DNA from 2 places in the Paenibacillus sp. NPDC101420 genome. Region 2 is predicted to be linked to the other one. Evidence: riboswitches for the same ligand, from Rfam matches in the RefSeq annotation. Region 2 holds a riboswitch; the other holds the start of a gene.

Region 1 (3,137 bases), on a different contig from region 2:
GTTTACACACTAGATAATGAAAGATTGTACATATTTGCCGCTTTGGCTCATATTTTGTTGATCGCTAGTTTGTTTGGTGTCTTATGTTATATGAGTGTAAGAGTCTGGCAGCTGAATCGCGCGAGAAATGTAGTTGTTGAAAAAAATCCAACGAATCCAATGACACCGTTGTAACACCCTTGGTAGAAAGTTCCCACCGTGGATAGAGTCGCTTTACCTGCGGAATAATAAAGTGGAAATCGGTATATCGTGGTGCTGGACAAAACTTTAGGAGGACTGGGATATGCTGCGGGTTATACTTGGAGAGCCGCCTCGAAAGAACAGCGGTGTATTGGCTGACGCGATGGAGAACATGGCCACATTTGCAGCCTTACTGCGCAAGGAAATGAACGCTCATGAGGATAATGACCATGAATACCGCAAGCTGGAGATTTGGACACGTGGACTGATCTCCTCATTGGATGAATTGGAGCAAAGCTGGTTCGCAGCTGCTTTTTACCGGAAATCGGTAATCGCTGGTTATATGGACGATATGTCACCAGTGGAACAAGGCGATTATGCGCGGTATGTTTATTTTTATAAAGATGGATTTATTCGTGTGTTCTCTCTTCTGGACAAGCTTGGGACGGTACTGAATCATTTTTATGACCTCAAAACCTCCAAATTAAAAACGCACTTTTCTTATTTTACAGTACTGCGTCAACTTCAGTTATTGAATGTGCATCCTGCATTAGCGGATCAACTGGAACAGATCAAGAACTCTTATCGTGATCCACTGGAGAATCTACGCAAGCGTAGAAATGCTGAAATTCATTATATGAATTCCGAAATGCAGGATGATTTATGGCAGCGACATCAAGGCTTGCATGACAAAATTCAGCTTGAGGATTTAGATAGCCATCTTGAGGATTTAAAGCAGTCCCTTGAAATGAACTGTAAAACATTAATCGCGGCATTCAGCTACAGCAATGAACAGCTGCGTAAGGAAATAAGCAAGGCAAAGCGTGTACAATCCTAAGCGTTCAAGATATTTCCTTTTGACAAAAAACAAGAAACTTACTATACTTATGCTTGCATTAAAGTCTGTACGAATTCAAACATAAAATTTCATACTCTATATCTTATCGAGAGTGGCGGAGGGATAGGCCCGATGAAGCCCGGCAACCGATTTGTATACAGCGCGATTAGCGTTTTGTACAAATGTCATGGTGCTAATTCCTACAATGACGCAAGGTTTGTGGTCGTTGGCAGATGAGAAGGCATTGTCTAAATAAACACACAGAGCCTCTTGCGATCTGCATCGATCGTCGGAGGTTTTTTTGTATGGAATAAGTGAATTATAAAGGGGGCGACGAGCGTTGATTAATCTAAAAGGAATAACAAAGGTATATGGAAAAGGCAGCCATGCGGCTACAGCACTTTCCGGATTGAATTTGTCTATCGAAAAAGGTGAAATATTCGGAGTTATTGGCCATTCTGGAGCGGGGAAAAGTACATTGATCCGTTGCATTAATCTGTTGGAGCGTCCGACAGAAGGGGAAGTTTGGGTAGATGGCATTGAACTAACCAAGCTTACTCAAGGTCAGCTGCAGGAACAACGGCGCAAAATTGGGATGATTTTTCAACATTTCAATCTGCTATCTTCTGCGACGGTGTACGATAACATTGCTTTTCCTCTGCGACTCACAGGCACTTCGAGAGCAGATATTGATACTAAAGTGAAAGATTTGCTTGCCTTAGTGGGGCTTGAAGAACACCGGGATAAATACCCCTCCCAATTATCAGGCGGACAAAAGCAGCGGGTCGGCATCGCACGGGCACTTGCCAGCGACCCTGATGTGCTGCTGTGTGACGAAGCAACCTCTGCGCTTGATCCACAAACGACAGACTCTATTCTTAAGCTATTGCTCGATATTAATAAACGATTCCATCTGACCATTGTGCTGATCACTCACGAAATGCACGTGATTCAGAGCATCTGCGACCGTGTTGCGGTCATTCATGGTGGTGGTATCGTTGAGCAAGGTAAAGTCACGGAGGTATTCCTGAAGCCGCAGCATGAGGTCACTCGCGATTTCATTCGCAGTGAATCACAGAATGAGGGGCCCCTTCGTACGGCGCTTGACGCTGCTGCTGGGGACAACTCTCAGGCCGTCAAAATTACTTTTTTCGGAGAGAAGACCTACGGCTCTGCACTTTCCAATGTAGTACGTGAGACAGGTGTTAGCTTCGCCATTCTGCATGGTACCATTTCAACGATAAAAGACGTACCTTATGGACAAATGATTGTTCGATTCGAAGGTCCAGCTGAAGCGATCGCTGTGACGATAGCCGAACTAACCGCTCAAGGCCTTGAAGTGGAGGTGATTTCGTAATGAATTTCGCAGACTTAAACTGGCAAGAAATGATGGATGCTACAGTTGCTACCTTGCAAATGTTAATATTCTCTGGATTGTTCACAATTATTCTTGGTTTACCACTCGGAATTCTATTGTATTTATGGGGAAGATCGAATAGTATAGTAATCAGAGTAATTTACTCGGTCTTATCGTTCGTTGTAAACATCCTACGTTCGGTACCGTTTATCATTTTGATGGTAGCATTAATTCCATTTAGCAAAGCCGTTGTTGGAACTTCCATCGGAGTACTCGGTACGATTCCACCGCTCGTGATTGGTGCAGCTCCATTCTTTGCTCGCTTGGTGGAAACGGCATTAAGAGAAGTGGATCGTGGAGTAATCGAAGCGGCGCAAGGGATGGGAGCATCCACGAATCAGATCGTTATGCGTGTTCTTTTGCCAGAGGCTCGTCCAGGTCTTCTCTCTGGGGTAACGATCACACTGGTTACATTGGTCTCCTATACGGCAATGTCCGGGATGGTAGGCGGCGGCGGGCTAGGGGATCTAGCGATTCGTTACGGATATTACCGATATGAGAAGGAAGTTATGATTATCTCTGTAGTCTTGATGGTCATACTGGTGCAACTGCTACAAATGGCCGGTGATCGACTAGTACGACATTTCACACGGAAATAAGGTACGTCCATATATAGCCTTATTCATACAAATACCAAGGATAAGAGGGGGATTTAAAATGAAAAAATTACTACTTACTTTTTTTAGTCTGACACTGGTTGTG
Region 2 (3,137 bases):
ATTTCGAATCTCCACAGGAATATCAGCATGCGTTTGTACAGCCGGATAAGTCATCAGTGACTCTACACCGCCCAAGCTTTCTGCGAATGCAATAAGACGAATATGACGAAGAAGCGGCTCTACGTATCTGGCATCTTTTAATTTGAAAGAAAAAATACCGGTATTGCCTGAAGATTGGCGATTCTGGATTTCATGTCCTGGATGATCAGGCAATCCTGGATGGAACACTTCCGCAATCGCTGGATGCTCTAATAAGTAGTGAGCGATCGCTAATGCATTGCTTTCGTGACGCTCCATACGCAGCGCCAATGTCTTCAAGCCCCTCATCAACTGATAACTGTCTGTTGGTCCGAGCACGGCGCCAATAGAGTTATGTAGAATAGCTAATTCAGCTGATAATTCTACACCCTTGGATACAATCAGGCCTGCCAGTACATCATTATGACCACCCAAATACTTAGTAGCGCTATGAACTACAATATCCGCACCTAATTCTATAGGCCGTTGGAAGAATGGAGTCAGCAGCGTATTATCTACAATGCTAAGTAACCCATGATGACGTGCCCAAGTGCACACGGCTTCAATATCCGTGATCATCATAAGTGGGTTCGTTGGCGTTTCAATAAATACAGCTTTCGTATTTGGACGACGCGAAGTTTCCAGTGCATCCAAATCATTCGTGTCTACATATGAAGCAGTGATTCCAAACTTGGACATAATCCGTTCCAACAAACGATAGGTACCGCCGTAAAGATCCAGCGAAACGATCAGATGGTCGCCTTGAGCAAACAAGGTAAGCACCGTTTGTATCGCTGCCATCCCTGAGCTACAAGCAAATCCTGCATCTCCGGATTCCAGTTCTGCAGCTGCATTCTCAAGCACTGAACGGGTCGGACTCTTGGTACGGCTATAATCAAACCCTGTGCTCTGACCGAGTTTTGGATGACGAAATGCCGTTGCATTATAAATCGGAAAATTAATTGCTCCTGTGGCTGGATCTTCTTGAGAACCTATTTGAGCCAGTCTACTTTCAATCCTAAGTTTGTCATCCATGATTAATGCCTCCTAATTTATATTGTAGCGCTATTATTAGTAAACAATCGGGTCGATATCATAAGGCGTTTCTTGATATACATAGTAATTGAGCCAGTTAGAGAATAATAAATTGGCATGCGCACGCCACACTGCTGGAGGTGTACGTTCTGGATCATCTTTAGGGAAGTAATGTTTCGGCAAAGCCATCTCCATCCCTCTAGACACATCACGGTCATATTCCCATTTCAAGGATAGAGGATCGTATTCGGAATGTCCGGTCACAAATATTTGTTTACCGTCGTTTGTAGCCACTAGATACATACCAGCTTCTTCGGATTCCGCCAGAATCTGCAGATCTGGATTATTCTCAATATCTTCACGGGAGACATCGGTATGACGAGAGTGTGGTACATGGAATACCTCGTCAAAGCCGCGCAACAGTTTAATGTTATTTTGATTAATCGTATGAGGGAAGACGCCAAAACATTTCTCAGGCAATGCCACTTTACGAACACCAAAATGATGATATAAGCCTGCCTGTGCCGCCCAACAAATATGCATGGTTGAAGTCACATTGTCCTTGCTCCATTCAAAAATCTCTTTCAGTTCTTCCCAATACGATACTTCCTCGAACTCCATTTGTTCTACAGGAGCACCTGTAACGATTAAACCATCCAAACGGCGGTGGCTGATCTCGTCAAAGGTTTTGTAAAAGCTCTTCAAATGTTCAGCAGAAGTATTCTTGGAAATATGGGAACGCGGATGCAATAAAGTAACATCAACTTGTAGTGGCGAATTTCCAATTAAACGCAGCAATTGAGTCTCTGTCGTCTCTTTAGTCGGCATGAGGTTCAGAATAGCAATCCGTAGTGGACGGATATCCTGATGGAAAGCCTGACTTTCGTCCATCACAAAAATATTTTCTCCGGATAGTACTTCTTTCGCCGGTAAACTGTCGGGAATTTTAATTGGCATTGTCTTTCCACTCCTTAGCTGAATTTAGTTATTTTGCCGCACTGCGGCTTGCTGAACATAAAAAGACCTTCCTCGGAAATCGAGAAAGGTCATATCTACAGTCATATGCGCCTCTCTCATCTGCCAGAATGTTCCTGAAGACGATTAGACGTCTGCAGAAATTCCGCAAGAATTAGCACCGTGCGTTTACACGCCGGTTGCCGGGTTTCATAGGGCTAGTCCCTCCACCTGCTCTTGATAAGATTTAGCTGTATTCAATTAAATTACTTTAAAATTCACTTTAAATCATGAACCTCCTTTTCGTCAAGTCCATACAATGCTGAAGAAGCCTCAAAATCACAATAAATTTGCTTGAAAGAGGCATACTCCGTTGTTATACTAGACAAGTATTTCATACCTGAACGAAAAGAAGAGGTGAGAAGAAGGATGGAAGGCGACCCGAGCTCGCAAATATGTGTACAGAATGAGCAACCACACAGGATAATCATCAGCTTGCCGGCGGCGGGAGCAGTTCTTCTTCATGCCCTCGAAACGTCATTTGGCCCTATGTATTGATTGTACCGCCGGCCAAGCTGATTTTTTTCTCTGTGCTTAATTTAGCAGTCCCTAGTGAAGACCTGGGGATAGGAGGAGTGAAATCAGATGAAAATCCGGCTGGTAAATGCAGGGGTTTTTACACCTATTGATGAAATTGATGAAACACTAACACCCCCAACGGAAGGGTTCTATTGGATTGACGCCGATGTTGAGGATTTGGAGCTGCTTCAGCCCTTGTTCAACCTACATGATCTTGCTGTTGAGGATTGCCTTAGCGAAGAGGATCAGCGTCCAAAGATCGAAATATACGAAAGTCACTACTTTATAGTTGTAAATAGCATCCGCTTTGACGATGAAGAAATTTTTCTACGGGCGCTCAATGTATTCCTTGGAAGACATTACATCATCACTGTCACGAAACAAAAGATCAATGAACTACGAATCCTGAAGCCTATGCTCTGGGAGCAAGAAGTAAGTGAACCGGATATGTTCCTTTACTTGCTAATTGACCTTGTCGTTGATAACTATTTCTCCGTCGGCGACCGAATTGAAGCTCGGATTGAGAAGCTGGAAGAAGATATCCTCATGCA

What was found. A riboswitch is a leader RNA that binds a small molecule or an ion and turns the genes downstream of it on or off. The one in region 2 is predicted to bind S-adenosylmethionine.
Region 1: it holds a riboswitch for S-adenosylmethionine, as region 2 does, so the genes downstream of both, ACQKMP_RS22220 (methionine ABC transporter ATP-binding protein) here and metA (homoserine O-acetyltransferase MetA) in region 2, are expected to answer to the same signal.

The regions. Positions count from the first base shown of each region.
Region 1 is NZ_JBNNSE010000005.1:384,464-387,600, reverse strand. Features, by position in the region: gene ACQKMP_RS22230 (COX15/CtaA family protein) at 1-174, shown strand, start outside; gene ACQKMP_RS22225 (Cthe_2314 family HEPN domain-containing protein) at 284-1,018, shown strand; SAM riboswitch class I at 1,119-1,258, shown strand; gene ACQKMP_RS22220 (methionine ABC transporter ATP-binding protein) at 1,359-2,375, shown strand; gene ACQKMP_RS22215 (methionine ABC transporter permease) at 2,375-3,034, shown strand; gene ACQKMP_RS22210 (MetQ/NlpA family ABC transporter substrate-binding protein) at 3,093-3,137, shown strand, end outside.
Region 2 is NZ_JBNNSE010000001.1:1,448,336-1,451,472, forward strand. Features, by position in the region: gene ACQKMP_RS06365 (aminotransferase class I/II-fold pyridoxal phosphate-dependent enzyme) at 1-1,053, opposite strand, end outside; gene metA (homoserine O-acetyltransferase MetA) at 1,090-2,010, opposite strand; SAM riboswitch class I at 2,124-2,254, opposite strand; gene corA (magnesium/cobalt transporter CorA) at 2,653-3,137, shown strand, end outside.